2 regions of the Thermanaerothrix solaris genome follow, and region 2 is predicted to be linked to the other one. Evidence: riboswitches for the same ligand, from Rfam matches in the RefSeq annotation. Region 2 holds a riboswitch; the other holds the start of a gene.

Region 1 (9,530 bases), 1.4 Mb from region 2:
TGCAGAGGTTATTCCGCTGGCCGGGATGCGCAAGGTGATCGCTCAGCGCATGCAACAAAGCGCCCAACAGGCTCCCCATATCCATTTGGAGATCACCGTTGATGCTACGGCGGCCGAAGCGTTACGGGCGCGTGCCAATCAGCGCCTTAAAGAAGGACAACCCAAAGTCAGTCTGACGGCAGTGATCGCGCGGGCCTGTGCCTGGGCGTTGACCCAACACCCCCGCCTGAATGCCTGGTTTACGGTGACTCCCCAGGGCGAACAAATTATCATTCCGGCGCAGGTCAATCTGGGCATTGCGGTGGCTGTTGAGGAAGGGTTGATCGTGCCGGTAGTGCGCGATGCCGCGCGAAAAAATCTGCTCCAATTAGCGAGTGAGATAAGCGACCTAGTCGAGCGAGCACGCGCCAACCGCTTAAAACCTGAAGACGTGGTGGAGGGCACTTTCACCATCTCCAATCTGGGAATGTTTGGGATTGAACGCTTTACGGCGATCATCAACCCACCCCAGGTCGCAATCCTGGCCGTGGGTAGTTTACGGCGCGAGGTGGTGGCGGATGAGCAAGGACAGGTTCGGGTGCGCCCGGTATTCACGGTGACCCTTTGTGCGGATCACCGCGTGGTAGATGGGGCGGTGGGGGCGCGCTTCCTGGCCGACCTGCGGGAAGCGTTGGAGCAACCGGAAGTGATGGTGGTGTGACCCGATAAAAATTTTGTGCGGAGGGAACGTGACTTCAAACTCGCTAAATCTGCTAGACTTATTAGTACCAGAAGCCATTGCCCTAAACATTAGAGCAACCTCGGCCGAAGAGGTTATCCGCTGCCTGGCGGAGGCGTTGCTCAAGGGAGGCTATGTGCGAGAAAGCTTTGCTGATGCCGCCTTAGCACGAGAGGCAAAACTACCAACCGGTTTACGGCTAGCTGGGGACGTGCACGCCGCAATCCCTCATACGGATATCGAGCATGTTCTTCGTCCGGCGGTGGGATTGGCCACCTTGACGGAACCCGTGATATTTCAGAACATGATTGATCCCACCGATGCCATTCCGGTGCGTCTCGTCTTCTTGCTAGCGTTGGAGCAACCCAAATCACAGGTTGAGATGCTCCAGCAAGTAGCGACGATTTTGCAGAACCCTCAGGTCGTTCACGATTTAGTTAGTGCACAGTCTTTGGAGGCAGTGCGTCAGGCACTGGCGCAAGTGATCACCACACAGTCTTGAGCGGGTATTCTTCTTTATCTTTTCCATCCCAATTTACTATAAAAACCTGTTCCTTGAGGAGGTAAACGTGAGCAAGCCTAAAGTGATTTTGGTCGCCTGCGGTACGGCTATCGCCACCTCGACCGTGGTGGCACATGCGATTGAAGAGGAAATGAAGAAACGGGGATTAAACGTGACCACGCGCCAGTGTAAAGCGACCGAGGTTCCAAGCCTCGCCGCTGATGCAGATTTGATTGTCACCACGACCCCGTTGCCTTCAAATCTTGGAAAACCCGTGATCCAGACCTTGGCGTTTCTCACGGGAATCGGAAAGGAGGAGGTGCTGAAGCAAATTGAAGAGATTCTGAAACAATAATCTTCCCCTATTCGATCGTTCATTTTTTTCGTTCTGTTATACCAATCCTCTCAGGAGGCAAAAAATGGATGCCGTATTAAGTGCGATTAAGTCGTTGTTTGATACGCTTGGCGCCACTGTTATGCTGCCCATCATTATCTTTCTTTTAGCCTTGATCCTCGGCGCCAAACCCGGCCGAGCTTTTCGGGCGGCTGTGACCATCGGTGTGGCTTTCGTCGGTATCAATCTCGTCATCGGTCTGATGTGGAGCAACCTGACCGAAGTAGCTCAGGCCATCGTCAAGAACACTGGCGTCACCCGTGATGTGGTGGATGTGGGTTGGCCTTCAGCTGCAGCCATCGCGTTTGGTTCATCGGTGGGGTTGTGGGTCATCCCGTTGACCATTGTGGTCAACCTGATTTTGTTGGCGCTGCGCCTCACCCGCACCCTGGATGTGGATGTGTGGAACTACTGGCACTTTGCCTTCATCGGTTCGCTTATTGTAGCGGCGACCAACAACCTGCTCTATGGTTTGATTGCAGCCGCATTAGCCGCCGCTCTGGCGCTCTTCCTGGGCGACTGGACCGCTAAGGCCGTGCAGAAATTCTATGGCCTGCCGGGCATTTCCATCCCTCACCTGACCTCGGCGCCCATCGTTCCGATTGCGATTGCCACAAACTGGGTAATCGAACGCATTCCTGGCCTGCGGGATGCTGAATGGGACACTGAAACCATTCGTAAGCGTCTCGGGGTTTTTGGCGAGCCTGTGATCCTGGGTTTGGTGATCGGGTTGGTTTTGGGTGCGATTGCGTTCTATAACGCTGGCGACTTCGTGACGGTATTGGCGAAGGTGCTGGGTGCGGGCATCAATCTGGCAGCGGTCATGCTCTTGCTGCCACGCATGGTCTCGATCCTAATGGAAGGCTTGATCCCGATTTCCGAATCAGCGCGTGAGTTCATGCAAAAGCGCGCAGGCGGGGATCGCGAGTTCTACATCGGCCTCGACTCGGCCATCTTGATCGGTCACCCGGCGGCGATTGCCAGTGCGCTGGTGCTTGTTCCGATTGCCATTTTGCTCAGCATCATCCTGCCTGGTAACCGCGTCATTCTCTTCGCCGACCTGGCCGTGATCCCGTTTGTGGTGGCAATGACGGCGCCGGTGATGCGCGGGAACGTGTTGCGCATCGTGATTGCAGGAACGATTACCCTGGCCATTGGTTTCTACATTGCCACCTCCATGGCGCCACTCTTCACCGCAGCGGCGGTTGCTTCCGGCTTTTCACTGCCTGAGGGTGCCGTACAAATTACCAGCATTGCGGATGGCTTCCTCTGGCCGCCGTTCCTGTTCGTCCGCACGGTGCAGGGTTTGGGTGCGTTAGGGTTGGTGGTATTGTTGGTCGTCCTGGCCGCAGCGTTCTTCTTCTTCCTGCGCAACACCAAGGCGTGGGAAGTGGCAGCGGGTGCTCCAGCCGAAGCCCCGGCCTCTGCTGATTAAACGCGTCTTTCCGCTTGAGTTCGAAAAAGGAAGCCCGGGAGCTCCCGGGCTTCCTGCTTATCACATTCACAGGAGGAAGCCATGGTCAAGAATAGTTTTCAAGTTGAAGCAAAACCGGTTTCAAATGGCATAAAGGTTTACAAACGGGTATTGATTTCAGCCGCAGAGGCTCCTCATTTTGCCATGCGCATGTTCACGATTGAGGTGGGTGGCAACATGCCCTTACATACCAATAGTGTTGAGCATGAACAATTTGTCATTCGTGGTAGAGCCAGGATTCGCATTGGTCAGGAGGTTTACGAAGTTGGGCCGGGGGATGTCGTTTTTATCCCAGCGGGTGTCCCTCACGATTACCAGAATATTGGCCAAGAGCCGTTTGAATTCATTTGCGTTGTTCCGAATCTGCCCGATGTGACGACGATTCTTTCGTCTTAACCCTATGTGTGTAGATCAGACCCTTTCCGTTCGCTGAACGATGCAATAACGCTGAGAGTGGTAAACCCTGCCTGGGTTTACCGCATCAGCCCACGGATGATCAGATCTACCGCTTCATCCTCGCTCAAGCCGCGTGCCATCAGCGTTTCTAGTTCCTTGCGGTTGACGGTGCCAATGGCGGCTTCGTGGGTTACCTGGGCCTGGTCATGGCGCACGATAACCAGGGGGTTGTTGCTGGCTTGAGCCTGCCCGCGCACAATTTCGGTGCAGTCCATATGCCCGCGCGCACCTGGGGCGTTGCCTTCGGTGATGGTATCTACGCGGCTTTGAGCCTTGTCCTGAACAGCAATGCGGGTGCGGGTCAGACCGCGGGCGCCGGCTCCATCTAAAGTGACCACCTCGCGCACGTGGATGGTATCGTCACCTTTCCCATAGGCTTTGGTGACCAGTTCGGCCACCCCATTTGCTCCCACACGGACCAGGTAATCCAGGCGTAGGTCACCCACCCGACCGCGGGTCAATGTAAAGGTGGTGGTAAAATGCCCGCCCTCTTCAACCAGTATTTCAGCCTTGGGGATAACCACCGTACCTCCATGCGGGCCATGGAAGTGCTCTTCGGAATAGGTCAGGCTGGCCTGACGACCGATCCGAATGCGCGCCTGCATTCGATGCTCAACCTTGATGGCGTTGGGAAACGAACAGTGAGCCAGAAAACGCACGTTTGCCTGTTCGCCAATGTCATACTCGGCCAGAATGTCCTGTTCCCCCTCGGCTGGCAAAAGACCGAAGCATAGATGGATCGGTTGGGCGAGATGGGTGTGAGGTTCCACCCAAATTCGAGCCCGGACGCCGTGCGGCAGGCTTTCGGCTTCAAAATGAACCCCAGGGATCTCATGAGCAACCAATACCTGATTGGCAGAAATCACCAGGGTGGCGACTTGGGGCAATTGAAGGGCGCTGGGGTCACCACCAGCCTGGCGGTAGGCTTCCATCATTGCATTTAACTCCCCCGCCCAGGCCGGGGCCGTATCACCGGAAGGTGAGGGAATACGAGCAACATGGGTCATGATTGACCCTCCTTGGGTTCTAACCCTAACTTCAGGGGTTCAGGTGGCGTGGGATGTAAACGGCAGTGATCTCGGTAAAAGCGGCGTGTTTCCTGGGGATCGCCCACGAAGGCAATGCTGCCCAGACACATCAAAGATGCACTGTCGCCGATCTCGGCGAGTTCATCGCGGTGGGTGATAAGTAAAATGGTGCATCCTTCATTTGCCATGCGACGGATCAGGCGCTCAATATCGGTCAAAGAGAGTGCGTCAATGCCCGAGTCGGGTTCATCCAATATGGCTAGACGTGGACGCATGGCATAAACGGCGGCCAATTCGATGCGTTTACGTTCGCCACCGGAAAGGGTTTTATCAACGGCGCGGTAGCCATATTGAGCTGGGGGGAGGGCAACGGCTTCGAGAGCTTCGATCACCCGTTGCCGATCCGGCTCTTTCATTCCCAGGCTAATGTATTTGCCCACCGGAATACCCTCAAAGCGTGCCGGCTCCTGCCAGGCCAGGGTGATCCCCAGGCGTGCCCGTTCCGAGAGGCTTAATCCTGTAATGTCACGTCCTTCAAAGAGGATCTGGCCATGGTCGGGGGTGTAGCCACTGCATCCCATGATGGTATACGCGAGGGTGGATTTCCCGGAACCGTTGAGGCCCAGCAGGACATGAATCTCACCCGGCTTCAAGGCCAGGTTAACGTGGTTAAGCAGTACCCGCCCCTCCCGGCTCAGGCATAAATCTTTTATCTCTAACAAATAAGGTTTCATGATCTTGTCTTTTTGTATAGAATTATTCTGAAATTAGAATGTAATCCAAAATAGATATTTCTACCAGTTCCATTTGTCTGATTAAGAGGGGCGATTTGTCACGGCTTTCGCGCCCTTAGTCCTGGAGTGGGAATAGCAATTACGAGATCATCCTTTACATTCACCCCGGGTTGTGATAATATACGGTCAACAATTGAATAGCCTTTTCAGGCACCTCTTATCCAGAGAGGCGGAGGGACCGGCCCGATGAAGCCTCGACAACCTGGATGTGTATGATGTGGGCGCGTACGCATCCAAGGTGCCAAGTCCGGCAGAAAGTAAATTTCTGGAAGATAAGAGGGCAGCCTACACAAGTGTAGTGATTGCCCCTCCTTATCCCAGAAGGGGCATTTTCTTTTTCTAAAACACTTTTTAGGAGGTAGATCAAAAAATGAACACGTCGTTTATGAACTCGCCTCGGTACCTGTTCACATCCGAATCGGTGACCGAGGGGCATCCTGATAAGATGTGCGATCAAATCAGCGATGCCGTGTTGGATGCCTGTCTGGCCCAGGACCCGTACTCCCGTGTGGCTTGCGAAACGGCGACCAAGACCGGCTTTGTCATGCTCTTGGGCGAAATTACCACCCGCGCCACGATTAACTTTGATCAGTTAGCGCGACGGGTGATCTTGGATATCGGTTATGATGATTCGAGTAAGTCGTTTGACGGTAATACCTGCGCGGTGCAGGTGGCGATCAGTCAGCAGTCCGGTGACATTGCCATGGGGGTGGATCAGGCTCTGGAAGCCAAAACTGGTGAGATGACCGATGCCGAGATCGAGAAAATCGGTGCCGGCGATCAGGGCATGATGTTCGGATATGCCTGTAATGAGACCCCGGTCTTGATGCCGATGCCAATCTACCTGGCGCATAAATTGACACGGCGGCTGGCGGAAGTGCGCAAAAATGGTACGTTGCCTTGGCTGCGTCCAGATGGAAAGTCCCAGGTGACGATTGAATATCATTACGGTAAGCCGGTACGAGTGCATACGGTGTTGATTAGCGCTCAGCATGCTCCGGACGTCACTCAGCAACAAGTGCGCGAAGCCATCATTGAACATGTCATTCTGCCCGTATTGCCATCCCACATGGTTGACCGCGAGATGAAAATTTATGTCAATCCCACCGGGCGATTTGTCATCGGTGGTCCGTTAGGGGATGCTGGCGTGACGGGGCGCAAGATCATCGTTGATACCTATGGCGGTATGGGACGGCATGGGGGTGGTGCTTTCAGCGGCAAGGACCCCACAAAGGTGGATCGCTCGGGCGCTTATGCAGCTCGCTACGTGGCCAAAAACATTGTCGCTGCCGGGCTGGCCGAGCGTTGTGAAATCCAGGTTGCCTATGCCATTGGCGTAGCCCGCCCGTTGAGCATCAACGTTGAAACGTTCGGCACGGGTGTCATTCCGGATGAAGATATTGTGCGCCTGGTTGAAACGTATTTTGACCTCCGTCCCGGCGCAATCATTCGCGATTTAGACCTGCGCCGTCCCATTTACCGCCAGGTTGCGGCCTACGGGCATTTTGGCCGTGATGATCTCGATCTGACCTGGGAACGCACGGATAAAGCCGAACTCCTGCGCGAGGCAGCGGGCATCAAAGTCGCGGCATCCTAAAAACGTAAACTTGTCTTTTATAAATGGCCGGTTGCAGTCCTCTGCAGCCGGTTTTTTAATCCTCAGCGGGCGGCGCTGCCGGCCCGTAATCCAACACTTCGCGAATGGGGGAGTTGGGTAGAGCGGGAGAGATAATTCCTCGTTCTTCCATGGCGTCAATCAGCCGGGCAGCGCGGGTATAACCGATGCGCAGTCGGCGCTGGAGCATGGTGACCGAGGCGCGTCCTTCGCGCCGTACCAGGTCAATGGCTTCCTGGAGCAGCGGATCGCCCCCCTCGGTGTCCCACAGTTCGCCTTGTTTGAGGGGAACGTGAGGGGGGAAGAGATCCACTGCCGTCTCACCGCTGGCGCTAGGCGAGGGGAGAGTCGTTTGCTGGGCAGCGGCAGTGCGCCAGTAATCCACCAACCGCTGTATCTCGGCTTCAGAGACAAACGTACCCTGAAGCCGCACGGGGGCAGCGGCATCCGGAGCCTGGAAGAGCATATCACCGCGCCCGAGCAAGCGTTCTGCGCCGGGTTGATCGAGAATGACGCGGCTGTCTATCGAAGAAGCAACCGCAAAGGCAATTCGGGCCGGAAAGTTGGCCTTGATCAAACCGGTGACCACATCCACTGAGGGGCGTTGGGTGGCCAGGATGAGGTGGATTCCGGTTGCCCGTGCCAGTTGCGCCAGACGGGTAATACTGCGTTCGGTTTCATCTGGCGCCAACATCATCAGATCGGCCAGTTCGTCAATCACGGCGACCAAATAAGGTAGCGGGGGTGAATGACGGGCATTGTATTCCTGTAAGTTGCGCACCCCTACCTGGGCAAATTTGTGATAGCGGGCATCCATCTCGCGCTGTAACCACTGCAAGGCGCCGATCACGCGCTCGGTGTCCACCACCACCGGCGTCAAGAGGTGGGGGATGCCATTGTATCCAGTCAATTCAACCCGCTTTGGGTCAACCAGCACCAGTCGTAAATCGGCCGGGGTGTTGTGAAGCAGGAGACAGGTGAGGATAGCATTGACGCATACGGATTTGCCCGAGCCAGTGGTACCGGCGATCAGTAAATGCGGCATGGTCGCCAAGTCGGCAGCAACCGGACGCCCAGCCACATCTTTGCCCAGGGCAAAGCGCAGGGGTGAGCGTAGACGCTTGAACGCCTCACTCTCGATTACCTCGCGGAGGGCTACGCGACTGACTTCTACGTTTGGCACCTCGATGCCCACATAATGTTTGCCCGGCACAGGTGCTTGGATGCGGATACGAGGTGCGGCTAATGCCAGCGCCAAATCATCGGCGAGCGACACAATGCGGCTGACACGCACACGGGTGCGCCCGCTGCGGGTTTCGATAAAATCCGGTTCGACGCCAAAACGGGTGACGGTAGGGCCGTGGGAGATGTCCACCACATGGGCCGGGGCGCCAAACGAGGCCAGGGTTTCCTCAATGATTTTGGCGCGCTCATGATCCAGGTTATCCTGGGCGGCGGCGGGAGTGGGAGGATCAAGAATCTGATCTAAGGCCGGCAATGCCCAGGGCGAGGGTGGTGGTTGTGAATCGGTTAGCGATGTCGGCTCGGTAGCGGTTGTTGCGGGAAGAGTGGGGGTAGAAGATGAGGGGGACTCACTGGTGGTGGATTCGGCTGATGTGCGACGTGTTCGGGTGGACGTGGCTCGAGGTTGTGACCGCCCGGGCAGGGGCTGGAACTCAGGAGGGAGGTCTTCGGTGACTTTTTGAGATGTCGGTGCAGTTATTGCTGGGCGATGGGCTGAGGGTTTTAAGCGTTTGGCAACGACGGATTGCCAGGTTTTCACCACGAACTTAGCCCATTCGGTGAGTGAGGTGTCTGTGATCAACATGATGCCAAAACACAGCCATCCCAATAGGACGACCATGGTGCCGGCTTGACCAAGGGCGCCAAGGAGCGCGGCAAGCGTGGCTTGACCTAACCATCCGCCTCCCTTTCCCTGATTGACCAGGCCGGGGCCACTGCCGCTGAGCCAGTGCAACCAGGTTAACAGGTTCCAATAGAGCAATCCCAAACCGATCAGGCGGGGGGTGGAGGGCAACGGAAGGCGCTCGACGCGGCGTAGAATCAGCCAGATGCCGGAAATTATCATCGCGAAGGGTACTGCAAGGCTTCCCCAACCCAGAAATCGGCGCAGGGCACTGAGAACAGCCCGGCTCACCGTTCCATTTTGAGATGAGATCAGGCTTAAGAAGAGGGCTAGGCCGGTTAAGGTTAGGAGGACGCCAAGCGCATCGAGTTTATGCTCGGGAGAGATCCGGTTCCATAGATATTGCAGGCGGGCAAGGAGCCGCGGTGGATTGCCCGGCGTTGTGGCGCCTGGTTTTCGCCGCACAGCGGTCCGTGCCTTTGGTTGAGCCCCACGCAGACGCGAAGGTTGCTCCCCAGGCCGGCCCTTGCGCGAGGATGGCTTACGGGTCTTGGCTTGTGGACTCATACATGCCTAAACCGGGTGAACTCTCTGTTTTATTTATTCTACCCCAAGGGCGCGGCGAGTAGCCCGAAATGCCAGCGGAGGTAGTTGTTCACGGGCAAAGAAGCCTACCCGGTCG
Region 2 (9,530 bases):
CCCGAACTCAATCTTCCCATATAAGGCAATGCGACCATGGTCTAAGCCGAGGTCGGTTAAGATTTTTTGGAAACGCAAAGCCGATGCCTGGGCAACATCTCCACTGGCCTGCTCATAGAATGTCTTGTAAGGATACTCATCATAGCAACGAGTGGTTAGACCCGACTTAGCCGCCTCATCACGCTCCATTGAGCGATAGAAAAGCAAGGGCGGCTGGTCGCGCCGCTTGAACAGATCAGTGCTGGTGAGCGAGGCGTCACCGGTGAAATAGCGCATGGCGGGGTTGTGTGTGGTTGGCCCCATGATCCACAGCGCATCTACCTGGTAGGCATGCATCAATTGATCGAGGTCGCGCTTCATGGTAGTCTCCTGAGATTGTAGGTTTGGGTTATAACGATGGCTTTATCTGCGTCAGCAATTGACGTAATTCACGCAATAGAATGTCTTCCTGTTCTTCCAATACTGTGCGGGGGTCTAAAACGATATGGTCATTTTCAATGCGTGCGACAATAGGATAAGGGCGATGGCGTAGCCATTTGAGAGCCTGAGAAGGAGACTTCACTCCAAGCGCAAGCACATATGTGGGCAGGGTTTCGCCGGGGAGACTGCCCCCGCCAATCGTAGAACGACTCTCAATTACGCTCCCTACCTGTAGAGCGGCTTGCCAGCGATTGGCTCTGGCCTTAAGGGTTTCGGCGGATTGGGCAATCATGTGCCAGACGGGGATGGCTTGCTCCCAATCACCCTTTAAATAGTGCAGCAGGGTCGCAGAGAGAGCAACCAGTGTGATCTTGTCAGCCCGTACCGCGCGCGCGAGGGGATGGCGTTTGATTTTTTCGAGCAAATCTTTGCGTCCCAGGATGATCCCGGCTTGGGGCCCGCCAAGCAGTTTATCACCCGAAAAGCACACCAAATCGGCGTTGGCAGCCAGGGATTCTTGAACCATAGGTTCATGTGTCAGATCATATTTGGCGGTATCCACCAAGGCGCCAGATCCCAGGTCATCTACAAGCGGGATCTGATAACGGTGGGCCAGATTCGCTAACTCAGTTAGGTCGGGTTCTTCGGTGAAACCGATGATTCGAAAGTTGGAGTGATGAGCCCTAAGGATTAAGGCGGCCCCACTCTCTTGCAACGCTCTTTCGAAGTCCTCAATCCTAGTGCGGTTAGTAGTACCGACCTCAATCAAGCGCGCTCGGGATTGGTGTAGAATTTCGGGGATGCGAAAGCCACCTCCAATTTCGATAAGTTGGGAGCGGGCGACGAGAACATTCCGCCGTGCTGCTAATGCGCTGAGCACGAGCAAAACGGCAGCCGCGTTGTTGTTGACCACCAGAGCGTCTTCTGCACCGGTCAGTTGAATTAGCAATTGGGTGGCATGGAGGTTTCGCGATCCCCGGCGTCCGGTCTCGAGGTCAAATTCCAGGTTGCAGTATCCCGGTGCAATATGGGAGATGGCTTGCAGGGCGCTGGGACTTAGAGGGGCACGTCCCAAATTTGTGTGCAGGATGACTCCGGTAGCATTGATCACCGGCTTGAGCGAGAGGGTAAACCAGGTATTGAGCAAGTTCTGGGCCTGGGTTAGGATGGACTCAGGGGTGAGATCAACGATTTTCCCATGGATAAGATTATTACGCAGGGTGTTTAGCGTCTCCCGCAGGGCTTTTAAGGTCATCGTGCGACCGAACGATTCGATAAGCCAAGCGGTTGTAGATAAATGGAGCAATTGATCTACAGAAGGAATTTGGCGTGGGTCAGGAGTCATGTGGGGTATCATGAGGGCGCCATTGCGCGCGTTCAATAAGGCGGAGCGAGAATTCAAGAATGAAAACACCTAAGAATAAGATCATGCCTAACGTGAGGGTAAGAACCCGTTCCAATTGCAACCAGGCGAGTAAATCAAAGATAATGCCCATCCACAGGGCCTCGCGGACGAGAGTACCTGTTGAGGGTAGTGAGTTGCTTGAGGAAAAGCGCCAATTCAGAAAATAGACGATGGGAAGTGCAATTCCGGTGACCCCCAGAGTGCTCAAGAAAAAGAATAACCACCGCGGTAGTAGTGTGGGTAACGTTTGGGTGATCACCAGGGTTAATCCACCTAATCCTAACGCGCCTAAGATAAGAAAAGGTACGAAAATCTCAGAGAAAGGGGGGAATTGTTGACTTCGATTCACGTCTTAAACTCCTTCTCCGAAAAGATTATAACGCACTTCGAGTTAACGTTTAGACCTTGCAAATAAGGAGTTTTGTAGTAGAATTCGCTGCAACAATTAAATAGCCAGAGCCGTTCTCTGGCGCTCATCCAGAGAGGTGGAGGGACCGGCCCGATGAAGCCTCGGCAACCGCTGAAGATCTCAGCAGGTGCCAATTCCGGCAGAGCCCGCGAGATCGCGGCAACTCTGGAAGATGAGAGCCTGTTTCTTGCCATCAAGGCCTCTCTTATCCAGAGAGGCTTTTTTATTAGCGTGAGGAGTTCCTATGAACGAACAACACACACATCGCAAGTTCACAAATCGGCGTTATCTGGATGCTCTGGGCGAGCGGGTGCTGATTTATGATGGTGCTATGGGCACCAATTTGCAAAAAATGAACCTGACCCCAGAGCACTTTGGGGGTGAACGGTATTTTGGGTGTAACGATTACCTGGTGATTACCTACCCACAAGCGGTGGAGCAGGTTCATAGGTCATTTTTGGATGTAGGTGTGGACGTCATTGAAACCTGCACGTTCCGTTCAAATCGGATAACCCTGGCAGAATATGGATTGCAAGATAAAGTGATCGAAATCAATCAACGAGCGGCTCAACTGGCCCGACGGCTTGCTGATGAGTATAGTACCGAGGGGTATCCGCGCTTTGTGGCCGGCTCGATGGGACCGACGGGAAAATTGCCCTCGATGGATGACCCCGAACTTTCCAACATTAGTTTTGACGAATTGGTGGATGTGTTTCGAGAGCAGGCTGTTGGGTTGATCCGTGGCGGGGTGGATGTACTTTTGATCGAGACCTCTCAGGACATTCTGGAGGTTAAGGCGGCCATTTTGGGGATTCAGAAAGCGTTTGAGGAAACCGGCATTTATCTCCCGATTCAAGCCCAGGTGACGTTAGATACCACCGGGCGCATGTTGTTAGGGACAGATATCTCTGCTGTACTGGCAATTCTGGAAGGTTTAGCGGTGGACGTGATTGGTCTCAATTGCTCCACCGGGCCGGATTATATGCGTGAGCCTATCCGTTATTTGGGGGAACATTCCAGCCTACCGGTTTCGTGTATCCCGAATGCGGGCTTGCCGCTTAATGTGGACGGCCAGGCGGTTTACCCGCTGGAGCCAGAGCATTTTGCCGAGGAACTGGCCGAATTTGTCGAAAAGTATCACATCAACGTTGTCGGCGGTTGTTGCGGCACGACCCCCGCGCACCTCAAGCGTTTGATAGAGCGTCTGGGACGGCGTCCGGCGCCTCCACGCCCAATCTTGAACATTCCTCAGTTGGCCTCGGCGATCCAGGCAATGCCAATGCTCCAGGAGCCCAAACCCTTTCTGATCGGGGAACGCCTGAACACGCAGGGGAGTCAGAAATTCAAGCAATTGATTCTTGAGGAGCGTTATGACGAAATTTTGACTTTGGCGCGCCAGCAAGTCAACAGCGGGGCACATGCGCTAGACATTTGTGTTGCCCTTACCGAGCGCGGCGATGAGGCAGAGACGATGCGCAAGGTGATCAAACGCCTTGCTCCGCTTGTGCGGGTGCCGTTGGTGATTGATACCACCGAGCCTGAAGTCATGGAAGTGGCGCTTAAAACCGCCCCCGGACGGTGTATGTTGAACTCGACGCATCTGGAAGGGGGGCGAGCAAAGGCAGATCGCGTCTTTGAGTTAGCCAAGCGCTATAATGCCGCCGTGATCGTCCTGACCATAGATGAGAACGGCATGGCAAAGACCGCTGAAAACAAACTGGCCGTGGCTAAGCGCATTTACCAGATCGCCGTTGAGGAGCACGGCTTACGTCCGCAGGATTTGGTGTTTGATGCGCTGACCTTCACGTTGGCAACGGGGGATCCGGAGTTTGCCCGTTCGGCGATTGAAACCCTTGAAGGTATTCGTCTCATCAAGGCCGAACTTCCTGGTGTGTTAACATCCTTGGGGATCAGTAATGTGTCCTTTGGCTTAGCGCCGCGAGCGCGCGCGGTGTTGAATAGCGTGATGCTTTATCATGCCGTGCAGGCTGGGTTGGATATGGCAATTGTCAATCCGGCTCACATCAAGCCTTATGCTGAGATACCGGAGGAAGAACGCCGGCTGGCTGAGGATGTGATCTTCAATCGTCATCCGGAAGCCTTGCAGCGTTTTATTAGCTTTATGGAGAGCACTGCTGCCGAGGGGACCGAAAAGCGCGAGAGCGAACAAAGTGCACTAGGGGAGAAAACTCCCGAGCAACGCTTGCATTGGCGTATTTTGCATCGTCAAAAAGAGGGGGTTGAACAGGATATTGATGAGATCATTCAGCGAGAGGCGCCGCGCTCACAGCATGAGGTTGCTGTGCAGATTTTGAATCAGGTGCTTTTACCCGCGATGAAAGAAGTGGGGGACAAATTTGGAAGTGGCGAATTGATCCTGCCGTTTGTGTTGCAGTCAGCAGAGGTGATGAAAAAAGCAGTTTCTCATCTAGAGCGTTATTTGGAACGCAAAGAGGGTGTCAGTAAGGGGCGCATGGTTCTGGCGACTGTTTACGGTGATGTCCATGATATCGGTAAAAACCTGGTTAAGACCATTTTATCCAATAACGGCTATGAGGTGATTGATCTGGGCAAACAGGTGCCGGCTGAAACGATCATTTCTAAGGCCGTAGAAGTTCAAGCCGATGCTATTGGCCTAAGTGCTTTGTTGGTTTCTACCAGTCGGCAGATGCCCTTGATCGTCAATGAACTTCATCGCCGCGGCTTGAAGTTCCCGGTGCTGATCGGCGGGGCGGCGATTAACCCGCGCTTCGGACGGCGCATCTTGCAGACCGAGAGCGGTGAGTTTTATGAGCCGGGCGTCTTTTACTGTAAAGATGCCTTTGAGGGTCTGGAAACCATGGATGCACTAATGGAACCCGAAGCGCGCCAGCGTCTGCTTGCACGTATTCGCGCCGAGGCAGAGATGGAACTGGGACGGCAAGTACCATCCACAGCACGGGCTGGTGTGCGCCGTTCGAATGTGCCACTGATTGAACGCATTCCGCGCCCGCCCACTTGGGGTGTACGGGTGGTGCGTCAAATGCCCTTGGAAAGCGTCTTCCAATGCTTATCAAAAAACGAATTGTTCCGGCTTTCATGGGGAGCGAAGAACACCCACGGTGAAGCCTGGGAACGCCTGTTGGCGGACTATGAAGCCAGATTAGACGCAATGCGCCGCGAGGCTCTGGTCGAAGGCTGGCTTAAACCCCAGGGGATTTATGGCTACTGGCCAGCTCAAGCGGATGGAAACGATTTGATCATTTATGATCCGGCCAGCGTGCAAGCCGGCTCGCCCGAAGAAATGATGCGTTTCACCTTCCCACGCCAAAGTATGGGTGAATTTCTTTGCCTGGCGGATTATTTTGCGCCGGTGGATTCTGGGATTATGGACGTTGTTGCATTCCAAATCGTTACCGTGGGACAAATGGCTACTGAGCGAGTTGAACGACTGCAATCCCAGGGGCTTTATACAGAGGCGTATTTTACTCACGGCTTAGCTGTGCAGATGGCAGAAGCAACGGCGGAATACCTCCATCGCCATATTCGGCGCGAGTTAGGATTGGCTCCGGATCAAGGAAAGCGGTATTCATGGGGATATCCGGCGATCCCCGATTTAGCCGATCATCGCAAAGTGTTTGAATTGCTTCCGGCAGAAACAGAACTAGGGATGAGTCTAACGGCGGCGTATCAACTGGTGCCAGAGCAGTCCACGGCTGCCATTATTGTCCACCATCCTCAGGCTAAATATTTCAATATCGGTGAGAGCCGTATTGAGCAATTGATGCGGGCTCAAGAGGGGTAGGTTGCGGATGAGACGAGAGGCGTTTTTTGAATGGCTTTCTTCCCAAGGACGCCCGATTCTAGCCGATGGGGCGATGGGAACATTACTCAATCAGCGAGGGGTCAAATTTGAGGAATGCTTTGATCTGCTAAATCTACAAAAGCCGAATTTGGTAGCTGATATTCATCGCGAGTATGTGGAAGCAGGTGCTCAGATTATTCTCACCAACACCTTTGGTGCCAACCGTTATAAACTGGCCCAGCATGGTTTAGAGGGCCAGGTTTCACGCCTAAATAAGGCGGCGGTTGATATTGCGCGGCAGGTGATTTCATCGTCCTCACATCAGGTGTTGATCGCCGGGGATGTGGGGCCATTAGGGGTACGCTTAGCGCCATTCGGGCGGGTGCAACCCGAACAAGCGCGGACGGCATTTCGGGAGCAGATTGAAGCCCTGGTTGCGGCAGGGGTGGATTTTATCGTTATTGAGACTATGGCTGATCTTTATGAGGTGCGTGAAGCAGTGCTGGCGGCGCGAGAGATTGACCCTGAAGTGCCGGTGGTGGCTTCGGTCACCTTTACCCGCGATGATCGCACCTTGTTGGGTGATGACCCGATACGAGTCGCCCGATATATTCACGAATCCGGCGCCGATGTGATCGGGATCAATTGCTCGGGAGGTCCCAATCAGTTGCTTCGCATCCTCAAACAGATGCGCTCTGCCGTTCCCGAAGGACGATATTGGGTTAAACCTAATGCGGGGTGGCCGGAACGCATGGGGGATCGCATCATGTACCCAGCGGCTCCCGACTATTTCGGCGATTATGCAGTAGCCTTTTGGAAGGCTGGGGCTGCGGTAGTGGGTGGGTGCTGTGGAACAACGCCCGAGCACATTGCAGCCATGAATAAGAAATTGCAGGAAACAGATCTCACCACTTACGAGAACGGTCTCAGTATTACCATTGTCGAACGCGAGGAAGGCATCGGAGGGGTGCAACAACCAACGCGGTTGGCCCAACGTCTGGCAGAGGGAAAATTTGTCATTGCTGCCGAGGTGGACCCTCCGCGCGGGCTTTCCACACAAAAATTGCTCGCTGGGGTGCGGTTGTTGAATGAAGCCGGTGTGGATGTCATCAATGTAGCGGATAGCCCAATGGCGCGGATGCGGATGAGCCCTTGGGCTGTTTGCCGTCTTATTCAAGAAGAGGTGGGTGTAGAAACCGTCTTGCACTTTCCTACCCGTGGGCGGAATCTCCTCCGTGTTCAAGGGGACCTGTTGGCAGCCCATGCGTTAGGGGTACGTAATGTGTTTGTAGTCATGGGTGACCCAACGGCGATTGGGGATTATCCCAACGCCATGGATAACTACGATTTGGTGCCCTCAGGGCTAATTAAGTTGATCAAACAAGGTTTTAATACCGGTGTTGATCATGCGGGCATGGATATCGGCCAACCCACATCGTTCTTTGTGGGCTGTGCACTCAATCTAAATCCTCCAGACCCAGAGGCAGAAATAAAAAATCTGCGGCGAAAACTGCGTGCGGGAGCCGACTTTATCATGACCCAACCCATTTTTGATCCTGAAGCTGCGCGCGCGTTTCTGGGGTATATTCATGAGGTGTTAGGCGGGCTGAATGTACCTGTTTTAATCGGGATTCTGCCCCTGGTGAGTGAGCGACATGCGGCCTTCCTACATCATGAGGTGCCAGGTATCACTATTCCGCATGCGATCCGACAACGTGTGGCAAACGGAGGGGAGAAAGCCGCTCGTGTCGGGATAGAAATTGCGATAGAATTAGCCTTAGCGGCGAAATCTTTTGCGCAAGGCATTTACCTGATGCCGGCGTTCAATCGTTTTGACTATGCCGCCGAAATCATTGAAAACGTACGGAAAGGTGGTTGATCCCTTTTATGCTCCTGACCATTGACGTCGGCAACACTAATCTCACCATTGGTCTTTTTGAGGGCACAAAATTAGGGGCACGATGGCGTCTGGCTACAGACCATGAACGTATGCCAGACGAATATGGGCTTCAAATGTTGGGGCTTTTACAACATGGTGGGTGTTCACCGGCACAATTAGATGGCATTTGCGTGGCTTCGGTGGTGCCGCCATTAACCCCGCGAATCTTGCAGGCTTGTCGCAACTACCTTAGTGAGGATATATTGGTGATTGATGAGACCGTTGAGACGGGGATCAAAATCTTGTATGAAGACCCTCGTGCTGTTGGGGCGGATCGTATTGCCGACGCTGTTGCAGTTTGCGCCTTATATGGTGGACCGGCCTGTGTAGTAGACTTTGGTACGGCGACGACTTTTGATGCGATCACCGCCGAAGGTGAATACCTGGGCGGGGCGATTGCACCCGGTATCGGGATTGCAGCAGAAGCGCTATTCATGCGGACGGCCAAATTGCCGCGGGTAGATATTCAGGCGCCGCCGTCGGTTGTCGGGCGCAACACCGTGCATGCGATCCAGTCGGGATTAGTCTATGGCTATGTGGCTTTGGTGGAGGGGATGGTCGAGCGTTTTCGGCGAGAATTGGGGCCGGACATGAAGGTTATCGCCACAGGAGGGTTGGCTGAAGTGATCGCAAACCACACCAATGTGATTCATCATTTTGCTCCCTGGTTAACCCTGGAAGGGTTGCGTATCTTATGGGAGAGAAATCGCTCGCGCCATGAGTAATCCCGTATCTAATCGCCGCATTGTTTTGGGGGTAACAGGTTCTATTGCCGCATATAAAGCCGGAGAGATTGCATCTCGGTTAACTCAATGGGGCGCCCAGGTGGATGTTATCTTAACCTCAGGAGCCCTACATTTTATAACGCCGCTGACATTTCAGTCCCTAACCTCGCGTAAGGCTTATACCGATGATGATCTATGGGGAGGCGAAGGCCATGTGACCCACGTGGGATTGGGGCGTGGTGCTGAACTAATTGTGATTGCCCCGGCTACAGCCAATACTCTCTCCAAGTTGGCGTACGGTATTGCTGACAATCTCTTGGTGTTGACCGTACTTGCTTCTCAATGCCCTTTGCTAGTAGCGCCAGCGATGGATGCCGGGATGTTTCAGCATCCGGCCACTCAGGAAGCTGTTAGGATTTTGGAACAACGTGGCGTGATGTTTATCGGGCCAGCAGAGGGACGTTTGGCCTCTGGTCTGGTTGGGCGTGGGCGCATGGTAGAGCCGGCCGAGGTACTGGCGGCTATCCGTTGGCGGTTAGGACGTTCAGGACCTTTAGCAGGTCGCAAGGTGGTTGTCACTGCTGGCGGTACCCAGGAACCGATAGATGCGGTGCGGGTGATCACCAATCGTTCTTCGGGCAAACAGGGGTACGCACTTGCCCAGGCAGCGCTAGATGTGGGGGCTGAGGTTGTTTTAATCACAACCTCAACAGCACTAACACCACCTTATGGGGCTCGGGTGATCATGGTGCGAACCGCTGCTGATATGCTGGAAGCGGTACTCCGTGAAATCCAGGATGCCGAAGCCTTGCTAATGGCTGCCGCCGTGGCTGATTTTCGCCCACGAG

Evidence for each region. Region 2 has a riboswitch for S-adenosylmethionine ahead of metH (methionine synthase). Riboswitches for the same ligand answer to the same signal wherever they lie in the genome.
Region 1: another riboswitch for S-adenosylmethionine. It lies ahead of metK (methionine adenosyltransferase); the one in region 2 lies ahead of metH (methionine synthase).

What each region holds. Positions count from the first base shown of each region.
Region 1 is NZ_JAUHMF010000001.1:1,434,827-1,444,356, reverse strand. It holds gene QYE77_RS06665 (dihydrolipoamide acetyltransferase family protein) at 1-700, shown strand, start outside; gene QYE77_RS06660 (PTS sugar transporter subunit IIA) at 729-1,220, shown strand; gene QYE77_RS06655 (PTS sugar transporter subunit IIB) at 1,288-1,575, shown strand; gene QYE77_RS06650 (PTS galactitol transporter subunit IIC) at 1,640-3,049, shown strand; gene QYE77_RS06645 (cupin domain-containing protein) at 3,131-3,484, shown strand; gene QYE77_RS06640 (SufB/SufD family protein) at 3,562-4,551, opposite strand; gene QYE77_RS06635 (ABC transporter ATP-binding protein) at 4,548-5,306, opposite strand; SAM riboswitch class I at 5,521-5,645, shown strand; gene metK (methionine adenosyltransferase) at 5,737-6,963, shown strand; gene QYE77_RS06625 (FtsK/SpoIIIE family DNA translocase) at 7,019-9,415, opposite strand; gene QYE77_RS06620 (NUDIX hydrolase) at 9,449-9,530, opposite strand, start outside.
Region 2 is NZ_JAUHMF010000001.1:77,573-87,102, forward strand. It holds gene QYE77_RS00350 (Xaa-Pro peptidase family protein) at 1-360, opposite strand, end outside; gene selA (L-seryl-tRNA(Sec) selenium transferase) at 389-1,765, opposite strand; gene QYE77_RS00360 (hypothetical protein) at 1,755-2,174, opposite strand; SAM riboswitch class I at 2,296-2,413, shown strand; gene metH (methionine synthase) at 2,479-6,018, shown strand; gene QYE77_RS00370 (bifunctional homocysteine S-methyltransferase/methylenetetrahydrofolate reductase) at 6,026-7,897, shown strand; gene QYE77_RS00375 (type III pantothenate kinase) at 7,906-8,682, shown strand; gene coaBC (bifunctional phosphopantothenoylcysteine decarboxylase/phosphopantothenate--cysteine ligase CoaBC) at 8,675-9,530, shown strand, end outside.